Regions from separate parts of the Bradyrhizobium sp. USDA 326 genome, predicted to be linked through region 3. Evidence: predicted binding sites of a transcription regulator. Region 3 holds the regulator's gene; each other region holds the start of a gene.
The links. The regulator LexA, encoded in region 3, represses DNA repair genes until DNA is damaged. The targets are predictions, from matches to a motif close to TGTTCNNNNTGTGTTCNG.

Region 1 (5,247 bases), 2.9 Mb from region 3:
GATCGATACCGGCCTGACGCTCTTGAAGAGCGCCGCCGGCCGCGTCTCCGCCGCCAATGGCTGGATGGGCAACGCGTTCAAGGGCTGGATGCCGACCGGCCTCTACGCCCGCGCGCTCCTCATCATGATCGTGCCGATGGTGGTGCTGCAATCGGTCGTCGCCTTCGTGTTCATGGAACGGCACTGGAACACGGTGACGCGCCGTCTGTCGGCTGCGGTGGTGCAGGACATCGCCGCGCTGATTGACGTCTACAAGGGCTATCCGCAGGACAAGGACCGCGACCAGATCCGCCGCATCGCGCAGCAGCGGCTCGGCCTCGTGGTCGATTTCCTCCCCGCCGGCGACATGCCGCCGCCAGGACCGAAGCCGTTCTTCTCGCTGCTCGACCAGACGCTGTCGGTGCAGCTCGGCCGCCAGATCGGGCGCTCGTTCTGGATCGACACGGTCGGCCGTTCCAACCTGGTCGAGATCCGCATCCAGCTCGATGATGCCGTGATGCGCGTGTTCGCGCAGCGCAGCGCCGCCTATGCATCGAACTCGGAGATTTTCCTGTTCTGGATGGTCGGCACGTCCTCGATCCTGTTGATCGTCGCCGTGCTGTTTCTGCGCAACCAGATCAAGCCGATTCTGCGCCTTGCCGATGCCGCCGAGAGCTTCGGCAAGGGCCGCGAGGCGCCGAACTTCAGGCCGCGCGGCGCGCGCGAGGTGCGGCGCGCAGCGGTCGCCTTCCTGGAAATGAAGTCGCGCATCGAGCGCACCATGGAGCAGCGCACCGCGATGCTCGCCGGCGTCAGCCATGATCTCCGCACCATCCTGACCCGCTTCAAGCTCGAGCTGGCGCTGATCGGCGACAGTCCGGAGCTCGAGGGCATGCGCAAGGACGTCGACGAGATGTCGATGATGCTGGAGGATTACCTCGCCTTCGCCCGCGGCGATTCCGGCGAGCAGTCGCAGCCGACCGACATGGCCCAGGCCCTCGAAGAGCTGCGCAGCGATGCCGAACGCCACGGCCACAACGCGACCGTCGCGTTCCACGGCCTGCCCGTGGTGACGGTGAAGCCGGCCTCGTTCAAGCGCTGCCTCGCCAACCTCGTCACCAACGCGGCGCGCTACGGCAAGAACATCGCCATCACCGGCCAGCGCGATCACCGTTATTTGACCGTGACGGTCGACGACGACGGCCCGGGCATTCCCGCTCACTTGCGCGAAGAGGTGTTCAAGCCGTTCCTGCGGCTGGACAACGCCCGCAACCAGGACGAAGGCGGCACCGGCCTCGGCCTCGCCATCGCCCGCGACATCGCCCGCTCGCATGGCGGCGACATCACGCTGGGTGACAGCCCGATGGGCGGATTGCGCGCGAGCGTGCGGATACCTGTGTAGGCTGCTCTTAACCTCTGCCCGTGAGAGCGGGCGAGGGAGCGCATCGCCTGCGCGGCGAGCAAATCCTACTTCGGCAGCAGCGCCTTCAGCTTGTCCATGTCGCGCACGTTCATCTTGAATCCGCCCGGCATCACGATGTCGCCGGGCTTCTGGTCCGGCTTGCAGGCCCCTAACCACTTGGCTTGCAGCGTCGTGGTGTTATCGCGCCCCGCCGCCCCGGCGACGCCGCCTTGCGCGTGCGAGGTGGTCTTCACCGTGTAGGCCGAGTTGAAATCGCCTGATATCTCGGCGTGCGACGTCGTGCTGACGCCGGCGACGTTGCACTCGGAATCGCTGACATAGCCGGTTGCGGTCTTCTTGATCTCCTGCTTGGCGCAGATCTGCTTGGCCATCGGGGAGACGTTGTTGCTCATCTCCTTGTCGATGGTCTCGTCGGTGCAGTGCTGCATGGTCATCTCGGGCACCGGCGAGCCTGATGTGACCAGCTTCATTTCCCAAAGACCGGCCTTGCGCACCGGCAGGTCGTCGGCGTTGGCGCTGCCTGCCGACAACGCGAGGCAAAGCGTCGAGCCGAGCAAAGCGAGTTTGCGCGTCATGTGGAGGCTCCCGGCCGAGATAGTGCGGCGTTACGATAGCGCCTCAGTAGAGCGTGCGGATCGGGCGATCGGCGGCGCCATAGGGCACCCAGCGGCAGGCGAACGAGATGTAGCCGCCGTCATAGGCCTGCACCCCGAGGAATTTGACGACCTTGCCGTAGCGCGCGCAGTGATCGACCGCGACCTGGCGGGCATCGACCTGGGTCGCCATGGAATAGGCGATGATCCCGCCGGTGTCGTTGCCCTTGAACGGCGGCACCCAATCGGCGCGCGCCGACTGGCTCGCCATCAGACCCGAGACAACCAGGCTGGCGAGAAAACCCGCGGCCGCAATGATTCGCATTACCGTCACTCCAATTGGCTGGCGGCAGTTTACGGTGCCGGGACCGGCGTGAAAAGAACCGAAGCCCTGTTGGCCGCGACATCCTGGTCAACTCCTGGCCAAGTGTTGCCGCGCTGCACTTGACCTCCCCCGGCCTTCGCGGCACCGTCCGACCTTCGCAAGACCTTAGCTGTCGGATTGATCATGCGCGCGCCCTCCCCGAAGTCGTTCCGCTTTGCCGCCCTGCTCGGCCTCATGTTCGGGGCACTGTCGCTCGGCGAGGCCAGGGCCGCCAATCCGCTCGAGTTGAATTTCTGGCTGAGCGGGCCGCGCTATGACGGCGCCGTCGTCGATTGCGACAAGGCCCTGCCGACGATCGCCACCCAGTTCTGGGAGAAGGAAAGCTCGTTCTGGAATTCCTCGTTGAAGATCACCGGCTTCTCCGGCGTTCGCGAGGTCGCGTTCCGACCCTGGCAGTCCGACAACATTCCGCGCCGCTTTTGCACCGGCGACGCCCTGCTCACTGACGGCAAGGTGCGCAAGGTGCACTTCTCGATCATGGAGGATGGCGGCTTTGCCGGCTACGGCGACGGTGTCGAATGGTGCGTGGTCGGACTCGATCGCAACTGGGCCTACAATCCGGCCTGCCGCGCCGCCAAGCCCTGATCCGAAGAACGCCTGATTCGGCTGGTCAGCCGTCAGACGACAGCCGCGTGGATTTTGTTCTTGAAATGTTCTCGTTGCCTGCTAGGCTGTATGCACAGTCTAGTTGAGGGGCGTCGTCATGTTTCATTCCAGATTGCGTTCGTTGTCCCGTCTGATGATCTCGCTGACCCTCGCCGCCGGGCTGGCAACGCTCGCCGGCGGCGCGAAGGCGCAGGACAAGCGCCAGAACGCACCGGGCGAGTTCGATTTCTATGTGCTCGCGCTGTCGTGGTCGCCCTCGTTCTGCGAGGAGGCGGCCGAGCGCGGCGGCCGCTCCCAGATTCAATGCGGCGGACGGCCCTACGCTTTCGTGGTGCATGGGCTGTGGCCGCAATATGAGAACGGCTTTCCGGAATATTGCCAGCGGCCGGCGCCGCGGCTGAACCGCAACATCGTGTCCTCGATGCTCGATCTGATGCCGGCGCCGGGCCTGATCTTCAACGAATGGGACAAGCATGGCACCTGCTCCGGGCTCGAGGGCCGCAGCTATTTCGAGACGATCCGGAAGGCGCGTGCCGCGATCAAGATCCCGGCCGACTATCTCGATCTGTCGGAGGCCAAGACCGTGGCGCCGGCGGAGGTCGAGGAGGCCTTCATCAAGGCCAATCCGGGCCTCAGCAATGCCAGCGTCTCGGTCACCTGCAACCGGACACGGCTGTCCGAGGTCCGCATCTGCCTCAGCAAGGACCTGCAATTCCGCGCCTGTGACGAGTTCGAGCGCCGCGCCTGCCGCCGCGACCAGGTGACGATGCCGCCGATCAGGGGCGGGTAGAGTTCGTCATTCCGGGGCGCGCGGAAGCGCGAACTATGATGCGCCGTTGCGCATCCGAGAAGCCATCTCGCCACAAACACTGCTGACAGATGGATTCCGGGTTCGGTGCTGCGCACCGCCCCGGAATGACGGGAGTTACTTTCATCGCGCGATGTCGTAACTCTCCGCCATGAACTACCGTCACGCCTTCCATGCCGGCAACTTCGCCGATGTCATCAAGCACATCGTGCTGGCGCGCATCCTCACCTACTTGCAGGACAAGCCGGCGGCGTTCCGCGTCATCGACACCCATGCCGGCGCCGGCCTCTACCATCTCGACAGCGACGAGGCCCGCCGGGGCGGCGAATGGCTGACCGGTATTGCGCGACTGCTGCAGGCGCGCCTGTCGAACGAGACCGCGGCGCTGACCAAGCCCTATCTCGACATCGTCCGCGCCTTCAATCCGAAGGGCGAGCTCAAGGCCTATCCGGGCTCGCCGTTGATTGCGCGCGGCCTGCTCAGGCCGCAGGACCGGCTTGTCGCCTGCGAGCTCGAGCCGAAGGCGCGGAAAGCGCTGATCGACGTGCTGCGCCGCGACGAACAGGCCCGCGTGGTCGATCTCGACGGCTGGGTGGCACTGCCGGCCTTCGTGCCGCCGAAGGAGCGGCGCGGCCTCGTGCTGATCGACCCGCCCTTCGAAGCCAAGGACGAGTTCGAACGGCTGGGCCAAGCCTTCTCGACAGCCTTCGCGAAATGGCCGACCGGTATCTATGTAATCTGGTATCCCGCCAAGAGCCGACGCGCCACCGACACGCTGGCGCAGTTTGTGGCGCGGCTCGCAGCCGCAGCAAAACCGCCGGGAAAATGCCTGCGCCTCGAATTCAGTGCTGCGCCGCAAGTCGATGGCGGGCCCCTCACATCGAGCGGGCTTTTGATCGTCAATCCGCCCTACACGCTGCAAGGCGAGCTCAAGACCATCCTGCCCGAACTGGAAATGCCGCTCGGCCAGGGCGGAGCTGCCAGATTCCGATTGGAAGTGCCCAAGCCTTAAAGCCAAGCCGTAACACTCCGGCATTCTTGGGAAAAATATGCAGGAACGGTAGTCAATCCGCGAAGAACCGTATTATGCTGTTTCCGTGACTGGCTTTACGTTCCGCTTCCGCGAATGGTTGCGGCGGAGTGAAGGCCTAAGAAAGATCCGGACGGACCGATGGTCCGTCCAAGGATGGCCAGCTCCCGGGCTCCGTAAGGCCCGGTCATGTCGCGACGTGAGTCTGCGTCGCGGCGGAGGAGCAATGAGGGGGAGTTTCCCGATGGCCATGACGGGAACGGTCAAGTTCTTCAACGGCGAGCGCGGCTACGGCTTCATCAAGCCTGACGACGGCGGTCGCGACGTCTTCGTTCACATCACCGCTGTGGAGCGGGCGGGACTGAAGGACCTTGCCGAAGGACAGCGTATCACTTTCGAAGTCGAACCGGACAAGAAGGGGAA
Region 2 (5,247 bases), 4.9 Mb from region 3:
ACCGGGAGAGGCGATCGTGCAGATCGAGCGCGGTCATGCTGTCGGAGATCGCGATGCGCTCGGCCATTGCGACGTCGCCGGTATCTAAGCCGACGTCCATCTTCATCACCATCACGCCACTCTCGGCATCGCCGGCCATGATGGCGCGGTTGATCGGTGCCGCACCGCGCCAGCGCGGCAGCAGCGAAGCGTGCAGATTGTAGCAGCCGAGCTTTGGCGCATCGAGGATCGCCTGCGGCAGAATCATGCCGTAGGCGACGACGACTGCGGCGTCGGCATCGAAGGCGCGGAACTCCGCCAATGTCTCCTCGGTCTTCAGCGTCTTCGGCGTCAGCACGGGAATGCCGAGTTTTCGCGCGGCTTCCTCGACCGGCGTCGGCTGCAATTGCAGGCCGCGCCGCCCGCCGGGCTTCGGGGCGCGGGTGTAGACCGCCACGATCTCGTGGCCGTGCGCGACGAGCTCGAGCAGCGTCGGCACGGAGAAATCGGGCGTGCCCATGACGATGAGGCGAAGGGGCATCAACAGACTCGTTGTGTTCCCTCCCCCTTGCGGGGGAGGGCTAGGGAGAGGGGTGCCACACGACGCGCTCGTTCGGGATGAGCGCGGGTGCTTTGCTTGCGCTCCGCAAATCAGGAGCACCTTTTGCTGGGCTACCCCTCTCCCCCACCCTCCCCCGCAAGGGGGGAGGGAGCGCATAGGAGCGCGTGGTAGCACCAATCGCTTGCAACTCACTCCGCCGCGCGCCTGGCGGCTTTCTCGAACTTCTTCATCACGCGATCGCGCTTGAGCTTCGACAAATAGTCGACGAACAAGACGCCGTTGAGATGGTCGATCTCGTGCTGGATGCACGTGGCGAAGAGGCCTTCGGCGTTCTCCTCGTGCACCTTGCCGTCGAGATCGGTGAAGCGCACGCGCACCTTCGCCGGGCGCTCGACCTCCTCGTAATATTCGGGGATCGAGAGGCAGCCTTCCTCGTAGACCGAGAGTTCCTCGGAGGAAGCGAGGATTTCAGGATTGATGAAGACGCGCGGCTCGCGCTTGGTCTCGCCGTTCTCGTCGCGCTTGGCGAGGTCCATGGTGATCAGCCGCAAGGGCTGCGCGACCTGGATCGCCGCGAGGCCAATGCCGGGCGCGTCGTACATGGTCTCGAACATGTCGTCGGCAAGCTTGCGGATCTCCGACGTGACCTTCTCGATCGGCTTGGAGACCAGGCGCAGCTGCTTGTCCGGCAGGATGATGATTTCTCGTAGGGCCATGGGCGCGATTTAAGCCGCGCGCCGGATGCGGTCAATGCGGCCAGGAACCCCGTTAACCCTCCGCTAACCATAAAACTTCAGGATTCGTTAACCATAATATCAGGGAGCAACTGACGATAAACGTTCCCTCTTCGTTCGCCACTCCCTGCGAATCGGGCTACAAGGGCGGTATGAACGAGATGATTTTCATGCTGGGCGACTGGCCGGTACGCACCATTGACGCGCTGATCGGCTTCGGCACCCTCGTCCTTATCCTGCTGGTTGTAATTGCGGTGGTGATCGCGCGCTCCGGGCGGCGCGGCGCGGAACTCGCGATGGCGCACGCGATCCGGGCCGACGAGCTCGAGGAGCGGCTCAGCGAGGTGTTGCGGGCGCAGAGCGAGTCGTCGGGCCGGGTCGATGCCATGACCCAGGCTCTGGCCGGCCGTCAGGCCGAGATGGCGCGAGCGGTGAACGAGCGGCTGGATTCGGTCACCCACCGCGTCGGCCAGTCCATGGAACACTCCACCCGCAACACCATGGAGAGCCTGCGCGCCCTGCACGAGCGGCTCGGCATCATCGACAGCGCGCACAAGAACCTCACCGATCTCACCACCCAGGTGACCACCTTGCGCGACGTGCTCGCGAACAAGCAGTCGCGCGGCGCCTTCGGCCAGGCGCGGATGGAGGCGATCGTCCAGGACGGGCTGCCGAAGGGTGCCTACGAGTTCCAGTTCACCCTCTCCACCGGCAAGCGGCCCGACTGTGTCGTGTTCCTGCCCGACCAGCGGCCGCTTTGCATCGACGCGAAGTTTCCGCTGGAAGCGATGACGGCGCTGCACGACGCCCGCACCGACGAGGAGCGGCGAATCGCCACGCAACGACTGCGCGGCGACGTGATGAAGCATGTCAGCGACATCGCCGAAAAATATCTCGTCGCCGGCGAGACGCAGGAGATGGCGCTGATGTTCGTGCCGTCGGAATCCGTCTACGCCGAGATCCATGACGGTTTCGACGACGTGATCCAGAAGGCCTATCGCGCACGCGTCGTGCTGGTGTCGCCCTCGCTGCTGATGCTCGCGATCCAGGTGATGCAGCAGATCATGAAGGACGCGCGCATGCGCGACGCCGCCGATCAGATCCGCACCGAAGTGATCAAGCTCGGCGACGACCTCGGCCGCCTGCGCGACCGCGTGCTGAAGCTGCAGAAGCATTTTGCCGACGTGAGCGAGGACGTCCGCCAGGTGCTGATCTCCGCCGACAAGATCGAAAAGCGCGCGGGACGAATCGAGGAGCTCGATTTCAGCAAGAGCGACACGTCGGAGGCTCCGCGGCTGGTTGCGACAGCCGCACCGGAGCTGTTCCCGCGGAAGCTCCAGGCGGGGGAGTGATTCCAGGTCGTCATGGCCGGGCTCGTCCCGGCCATCCACGGCTTTTCGGCGGCATTAAGAACGTGGATGCCCGGGACAAGCCCGGACATGACGGACTTTGTGGCAGAGGCAGCGCCGCCAGAATCTGCTAACACCCCGCCATGACCGCACCCGACGCGACCTCCTCCGCCGATGCCCCCGCGCCTGCGCCCTCCTGGCGCGAGAGCCTTGCCGTGTATCTGCAGCCGCGTGTGCTGATCGTGCTCTTCCTCGGCTTCTCCTCGGGGCTCCCGCTCGCACTGTCGGGATCGACGCTGCTGGTGTGGATGGCGGAGGCGGGGGTCGATCTCGGAACCATCGGGTTGTTTGCGCTGGTGGGAACGCCGTACACGCTCAAATTCCTGTGGGCGCCGCTGGTCGACGCGCTGCACGTGCCGTTCTTCACCCGCGCCTTCGGCCGCCGGCGTGGGTGGCTGGTGTTTTCGCAGCTGCTGCTGATCGGCGCGATCCTGCTGTTGGCGCTGACCGATCCAGCGCGCTCGCCGCTGTTCGTCGCGCTTGGTGCGCTCCTGGTCGCGACGATGTCCTCGACGCAGGACATCGTCGTCGATGCATTCCGCGTCGAGAGCCTGCCCGAAAGCGAGCAGGCCGCCGGCATGGCCGCCTATGTCGCGGCCTATCGCATCGGCATGCTGATATCGACCGCGGGCGCCTTGTTCATCGTCACCGGCTTCGAGGCGATCGTCCCTCGTGGCGCCGCCTGGATGTGGGGCTATGTGGTGATGGCCGCTCTGGTGCTGATTGGCACAGTGACGGCGCTGGCCGCCACCGAGCCCGCTCAATCCAAGCGCGCCGAGGCTGCCACGCAGAACGAGGACGCGCTCATGCGGGTGTTCCATGCCGCGATGGGCGCGTTCTCGGAATTCCTGAGCCGCAAGGAAGCGTGGGCGGCGCTTGCCTTCGTCGTGCTGTTCAAGTTCACCGACGCGTTCTCCGGCAATATGACCGTGCCGTTCGTGATCGACATCGGCTTCACGCGGAACGACTACGCGGTGATCGTGAAGGGCGTCGGCATCGCAGCGACCTTGGCCGGCGGGTTTGCCGGCGGATTCGTGGCACGGCGCTATTCGCTCGCAACGAGCCTGTGGATCGGCGGCATCGTACAAGCGGTCTCCAACCTGTCGTTCTCGTGGCTGGCACTGGTCGGCGTCAATGAATGGGCGCTGACCCTCGCGATCACCTCCGACAATTTCTGCAACGCCATCGGCACCGTGATCTTCGTCGCCTATCTCTCCGCGCTGTGCCAGAACCCGTTGCACACCGCGACCCAATATGCGCTGCTGACGGCGCTCGCCGCCGTGGGACGCACCTATTTGTCGTCGGGCGCGGGCTATCTGGCGAAAGCGACGGGCTGGCCGATGTTCTTCGCGATCTCCGTCCTTGTCGCCATCCCCAGCCTGATGCTGCTGGCGTATTTGCAGAGGCGCGGGCATTTCGAGACGCTGGAGCCGGCGCGGGTGTGAGCTGACGCTCTCGCGGGCGAAGCGAAGCAATCCAGACTGTCACCGCAGGGGCTGTCTGGATTGCTTCGTCGCGAGGGCTCCTCGCAATGACGGCGGAGAGAGCCGCGCAGACGCCCTTACTGCTTCTTGATCAGGCTCCACTTCGTGATCACGGCCTCGCTCATCTGGCCGGCATCGCTGGCACAGGCGATCTCGTCGACCTTGACCGAGATCTCCTTGCCGACGAACGATTTCAGCTGCGTGGCCTGCGCGTCGGTGGAGGTGACGAGCTGGAAGGTTTCGGGACCGGTCTCGAGATTGCACAGCCCGTTCGGCGGAGGCAGCCGGCGCGGCTCGGAGGTGATCTGGTAGGTTGCGACGCGCTTGCCGTTCTTGACGTCGCGAACCTTCATCGCGTTCAGTTCGCCCGAGAGCACGTCACCGGTGTTGATCGGCTTGCCGGGCTTGGACGGCGGCGGCGTCTCGTCGCCCTGCTGCGCGGAGATGGCCGGGCTCACCAGCAGCATCATCATCGCGACCAAAGCCCATCGCGTGGCGAAAAGTTTCGTCATGTCGTCCGTTCCGTAAAGTCTGGATGGCTAGAACAGCGTACGCTGCCGCATCGCAGCCGATAGCGTACCTTCATCGAGATAATCAAGCTCGCCGCCGACGGGAACTCCGTGGGCGAGCCGCGTCACCTTCACATTGGCGTCCTGAAGCAGGTCGGTGATGTAATGCGCGGTGGTCTGGCCGTCGACCGTCGCGTTCAGCGCCAGGATGATCTCGTGCACCTGCGAATCATGTGCGCGCGCCACCAGCGAATCGATGGTGAGATCCTGCGGACCGACGCCGTCGAGCGGCGACAACGTCGCGCCCAGCACGTGATAGCGCCCCTGGGTGGCATTGGCCCGCTCCAGCGCCCAGAGGTCGGCGACGTCGGCGACGACGACGATGATGGAGGGATCGCGCTTCGGATCGGTGCAGACAGTGCAGGGATTTTGCGTGTCGATGTTGCCGCAGGTCTTGCAGACCTGGACCTTGTCCAGCGCGACCTGAAGGGCCGAAGACAGCGGCATCATCAGCGCTTCGCGCTTCTTGATCAGATGCAGCGCAGCGCGCCGCGCCGAGCGCGGACCGAG
Region 3 (5,247 bases):
AACTTGCCGACGCGGGAATTGACGGTACGCGTCCAGATCCAGCGATTGTCGTAACGGACGTTGTCGGCGAACGCGAGCTCCGTTCCCGGCAGCAGGCAGACCGCAACCGAGAGATCGGCTTCGGAGGCGAAGCCGCGCGTCGAGGTGCCGCGGAACGTTGTTGTGACGATCGTCTCGCCGACTTCGGCGGGGCGTGTCGCGACGGCATGCAGGCTGTAGTCACACATCGGGTGCTCCTCATGCGAAGATAGCGACCCGCACCTCCTTTGGAGGCGCAGGCCTCTATCAGGGTGGAAGCACGCAACGCTCTGCTCTGTTGTAGGCAAATCTGCGGCTGCGTCCGCAAGCCGCGATCACATTATCTTTCCCGGATTCGATAGGAACAAAGACGATGCATGCGTGTTCGGAAGGCGCGTGCGTCAGCGCCCCGCGGCTGCCAACCAACGTGAATTGCCGGCTCGATTGCAGAGGCTGTGCGATTGCATTTCGCACTTGCGGCTCGCTAGCCCAATTCCGTTCGCATTTGGCGGTGCGATTGTGTGGCAACGGCTTGCGGCGCGCTGGTGTTGCGGTCAGCGCTGGCGCATGACGTCTCCTCGAACTCCCGGGTCGCGAAGCGATGCTGCTGCGCGCGGCGTGTCGAGGATGTCGCGCCGGAGGAGGGGGCCGGATAGTCTGAGCAGAACCGGAAAGACCATCCAGCCGGAGCGGAGAATGACCCGCTCCAATCAGTGTAACGAGCGCAGGACCGCTCAGTACTTCCGGTACAGCCCGATCAGCTTGCCCTGAATCTTCACGCGGTTCGGCGGAAGAATGCGGACTTCGTAGGCGGCGTTGGCGGGCTCGAGCGCGATTGAGGCGCCGCGGCGGCGGAAGCGCTTGAGCGTGGCCTCCTCGTCGTCGATCAGCGCCACCACGATGTCGCCGGTGTCGGCGCTCTCGTTGCGCTGGATCAGCGCCATGTCGCCGTCGAGGATGCCGGCCTCGACCATCGAATCGCCGCGCACTTCGAGTGCGTAGTGCTCGCCCGAGCCGAGCATGTCAGGCGGCACGCTGATGGTGTGACTGCGCGTCTGCAACGCCTCGATCGGCGTGCCGGCCGCGATGCGGCCCATCACGGGCACCGCGACGGGACGCTCGCCCTCGTCCACAGGCGGGCTGGAGGTCGCGCGCACCTTGCCGAGATTGCCCTCGATGACGCTCGGCGTGAAGCCGCGGCGGCTGCCGGCGGCGGCCTGCAGCTCGGGCAGCTTAATGACCTCGATGGCACGGGCGCGGTTGGGCAGGCGGCGGATGAAGCCGCGCTCCTCGAGCGCAGTGATCAGGCGATGGATGCCTGACTTCGAGCGCAGATCGAGCGCATCCTTCATCTCGTCGAAGGACGGCGGCACGCCGCTCTCCTTCAGACGTTCACTGATGAACCGCAGAAGCTCGTATTGTTTGCGCGTCAACATCTCGACCAAAGTCCCCCGGTTGATGTCGTTCAATTCCGAGACGAGGAAGCCGGGCGATAAACCGCTACATCCTCGAAACAAATCATGAACGGACACTATATGTTCGATATGTGTTCCGCAACTGCTTAATTTACGGTGAACAGAGCGAAGCTCGCGCGATGCGTGTGGCCGTGCAGCTCAGGCGGGCAGGCGCAGCACCTCGCAAGGCGTGCCGGCCTCGGCCCTCGGCGCGAACGGTGCGCGCACGAGAAGTACCTGTGCTGCAGCCAGATTCGCAAGCAGAGAGGAGTCCTGATGGCCCACGGGAAGAGCGACGAGCGTACCGTCGTCACGCTGTTCCAGGCGCGCACGCAGATAATCCTCGCGCTGGTCGTTGGCACCGAGATCGCGGCCCAGCACGGCGAGCTCGCGGCGATGATGAATCACTGATCGGCCCGACAGGGCGCGAATCAGCGGCACCATGAACAGGAAGGCGCACACATAAGAGGATACGGGATTGCCGGGCAGGCCGATCACGCGCATTGCGCCGAGTCGTCCGTGCATCATCGGCTTGCCGGGCCGAATCGCGATCTTCCAGAAGGCCATCGAGATGCCTTCGTCCTTGAGCGCCTGCTGGATCAGATCGTGGTCGCCGACCGACGCGCCACCGGTCGTGATCAGGATGTCGGCACCGCTCTCCCGGGCGCGACGGATGCCGGCGGAAGTGGCCTCCAAGGTATCGGCGGCAACGCCGAGGTCGATGGTCTCGGCGCCCTCGCTGCGGGCGAGCGCGTGCAGGGCATAGCCGTTGGAATAGACGATCTGGCCGTGACCGGGCGTGGTGCCCGGCATCACCAATTCGTCGCCGGTGGCGAGGATCGCGACCCTCGGACGGCGGCAGACGGGGAGATGCGGGTGGTTCATCCCGGCGGCCAGCGCGAGATCGCGCTCCGTGAGACGGCTTCCCTTGCGGAGCAGCACATCTCCCTCGCGGAAGTCGATGCCGGCGGGGCGGATGTGCCGACCGGGAATCGCCGCTTCCTTGATCGTGATGAGCTTGCCTTCCGCGACGGTGTCCTCCTGGATCACGACCGCATCGGCGCCGTCGGGAACGACGCCCCCGGTGAAGATCCGCACGGCTTCGCCGGGCCCAACCCTTCCCGCGAACGGTCGACCCGCCGCGACCTCGCCGGCGACCGCGAGCCGGGAATCGACCGTTGCCGCATCGGCGGCGCGCACGGCATAGCCGTCCATCGCCGACATCGCCTGCGGCGGCTGCGTGCGCCGCGCCGCGACGTCGCGGGCGAGCACGCGATGGTAGGCCTCATCGAGGGAAGCCATCTCTTCAGGCAGCGGCTCTGCACCCGCCAGCACCGCGGCAAGCGCGTCAGAAACCGGCATGAGGGCCACGGGCGGAAACTCCTGCAAATGGATGGCGAGAGTTCTAGCCGAGTGCAGGCGCGAGGCAAAGCAGCACGCAGGATGATTTATCCGGCGCGATTTCTGTCGTGGAGCAGGGAGCTCAAGTCCGCCGCGGCATGATCCGGAAGGCGAGACAGACCGGTACGAGGATAGCCATGGCGAGGACGAGAATGACGAGCGCCACCGCCAACATCGGTCAACGTTCTGCCGGATCGCTTGGACCGACGTCCGGTGCGATGTCGGGAGCTCTGGGATCCTGATCCTTGTCGGGCAGCGGATCGGCCATGGACTTCAGGTCGGCCGCCTTGCTGATCAGCTTGGCGGAAAGATCCGAGTCCGAGGTGGTTCTGGCGAATTCAAGCAGGAGAGAGGCTTGCTTGGTGAGATAGGTTTTGCCCAGCACGTCGATCCGTCCGATGTAGAAATCCCAACCGACTCATGAGTCCGAAGGGTGGTATTCCGTTCCCGGAACTCCGTACAAAAATGCACAGAGGCATTGGGTTCCTCATCTTCAGCAAATTGAGTTCCGGAACCGAGGGGCTCGGCGGACCTCTCGCGCCACCCGGTTGGCGTCAGATGCCAAGCGCCCTCAATGCGTTCCCGACGTCGCCAGGCGACGTCACGTGCACGGCGTTCAAACCTCGCGCCCGCGCGCCCTCGATGTTCTTGGCGAGGTCGTCGAAGAACACGATACGACCGGCCGGCACTCCGATCGCGGCGACGACGTGGTCGAACGCCTCCGCATCCGGTTTGCGCAGGCCGATGCTGGACGACAGATACAGCTCGCGGAAATGGCCGAGCACGCCGGCATACTCCTTCGAGAAATAGTCCACATGCGGCCGATTGGTGTTGGAGAAGGCGTAGAGCGGCATCTGCTTCGCCGCGCGCGGCAACAGCTCGGCGATATCTGGCATCTCGCCGGCGAAGATCGCGTTCCAGCCTTCCAGGAACTGCGCATCCGAAATGCCGATTCCGAGTGAAGCACGCAGCGAATCGAAATAGTCCTCGTCGCTGATCTTGCCCATCTCGTGCAGCCGGTAGGCCTCGTCACGCACATAGCGCGCGACGATGGCCTCGGGCTGACAGCCGGCATGTCCCGCCCAGCAGGCGATCGCCTTGGAGAAGTCGATGTCGAGCACCACGCGCCCGAGATCGAACAGAAGCGCATCCGCGCTGCCGGGAAAGAGCGATGTCATTGCGTCCTTTTCACTTCAGTATCGGCAAGTCAGTAGCGATAGGGCTCGTGGTCGAACAGCGGGAACGCGCTGAACACGCTGGGCGCATTGGTGGCGGTCGCCGGATGCAGGCAGGATTTGTCGACCTCGGCGAACGAGGTGGCGCCCAGGAGGCCAAGGCAGCGCAGCACCTCGTCCTCCAGCAGCTCCAGCATCCGTGTGACTCCGGCCTCGCCTGCAGCCGCCAGCGCCCAGCATTGCAGCCTGCCGATGCCGACGAGGTCTGCACCCGCCGCGATCGCCTTGACGATATCGGTGCCGCGGCCGAAGCCGCCGTCGACCATGATCTTGGCGCGGCCCTTCACGGCATCGACAATCTCGGGCAGCACGTGCATGGCGCCGCGGCCGTGGTCGAGCTGGCGGCCGCCATGGTTGGAGACGTAGATCCACTCGACGCCGTGATCGAGCGCGATCAGCGCATCTTCTGCCGTGGCAATGCCCTTGAGGATCAGCGGTATTTTGAACTTGTCCTTGATCATCTTCACGGTCCGCCACTCCAGGCCCTTCTGGAAATCGCCGCCGGTGGCGCGCAGGCGGCTCTCGCGAACGTAGCGCTTGGCGATGTCGCGCTCACGACGGCTGTAATGGGCGGTGTCGACGGTCAGGCAGAAAGCGGCATAGGCGTTCTTCTCGGCCCGGCTGACGACATCGGCGACGAAGGCGTCGTCGCCGCGGACATAGAGCTGATAGAGCCGCAGCGCATCGGGCGCGGCTTCGGCGGTCTTCTCGAGGCCAGGCTCGGAGACCGAGCTCAGCATGTGCGCGGCACCGAAAGTACCGGCGGCGCGTGCCACGCTTGCCGCCCCATCCGGATCGAAGATCTCGAGGGCGCCGACCGGGGCGAGCACCACCGGCAGACGCATCCTGCGGCCGAATTGATCGACCCCTGCGTCGACCTTGCGGACATCGCGCAGCACGCGCGGGCGGAAGGCGATCTCGTCCAGCGCCATCCGGTTGCGGCGCATGGTGGTCTCGGTCTCGGCCGCGCCGACGATGTAGTCCCAGGCGTTCTGGTTCAGGTTGGCGCGCGCTTTCCGGATGAACTCGTGGAGGTTCTGGAACGGCTCGTTGCTGGCGCCGAGCTCGACGTTCCTTTCAGGCCGGATGCGGGGCGCTTCGTTCATTGTTGTCCTCCCGAGAATTTGAACTCTTATCGT

Region 1: a site for LexA is predicted at 3,021-3,038, ahead of ABIG06_RS18710 (ribonuclease T2 family protein). Genes of this name have one in related genera too.
Region 2: a site for LexA is predicted at 1,379-1,396, ahead of ABIG06_RS09735 (DNA recombination protein RmuC). Genes of this name have one in related genera too.

Annotation. Positions count from the first base shown of each region.
Region 1 covers NZ_JBMGQA010000001.1:3,983,707-3,988,953, reverse strand. The annotation lists gene ABIG06_RS18730 (ATP-binding protein) at 1-1,381, shown strand, start outside; gene ABIG06_RS18725 (DUF3617 domain-containing protein) at 1,447-1,977, opposite strand; gene ABIG06_RS18720 (hypothetical protein) at 2,021-2,320, opposite strand; gene ABIG06_RS18715 (hypothetical protein) at 2,504-2,965, shown strand; gene ABIG06_RS18710 (ribonuclease T2 family protein) at 3,084-3,776, shown strand; gene ABIG06_RS18705 (23S rRNA (adenine(2030)-N(6))-methyltransferase RlmJ) at 3,946-4,806, shown strand; gene ABIG06_RS18700 (cold-shock protein) at 5,069-5,247, shown strand, end outside.
Region 2 covers NZ_JBMGQA010000001.1:2,027,830-2,033,076, forward strand. The annotation lists gene fmt (methionyl-tRNA formyltransferase) at 1-520, opposite strand, end outside; gene def (peptide deformylase) at 730-1,257, opposite strand; gene ABIG06_RS09735 (DNA recombination protein RmuC) at 1,428-2,627, shown strand; gene ABIG06_RS09740 (AmpG family muropeptide MFS transporter) at 2,768-4,129, shown strand; gene ABIG06_RS09745 (hypothetical protein) at 4,246-4,680, opposite strand; gene recR (recombination mediator RecR) at 4,708-5,247, opposite strand, start outside.
Region 3 covers NZ_JBMGQA010000001.1:6,921,911-6,927,157, reverse strand. The annotation lists gene ABIG06_RS32660 (hypothetical protein) at 1-227, opposite strand, end outside; gene lexA (transcriptional repressor LexA) at 753-1,454, opposite strand; gene glp (gephyrin-like molybdotransferase Glp) at 1,632-2,843, opposite strand; gene ABIG06_RS32645 (hypothetical protein) at 3,052-3,258, opposite strand; gene ABIG06_RS32640 (HAD-IA family hydrolase) at 3,428-4,051, opposite strand; gene ABIG06_RS32635 (alpha-hydroxy acid oxidase) at 4,081-5,214, opposite strand.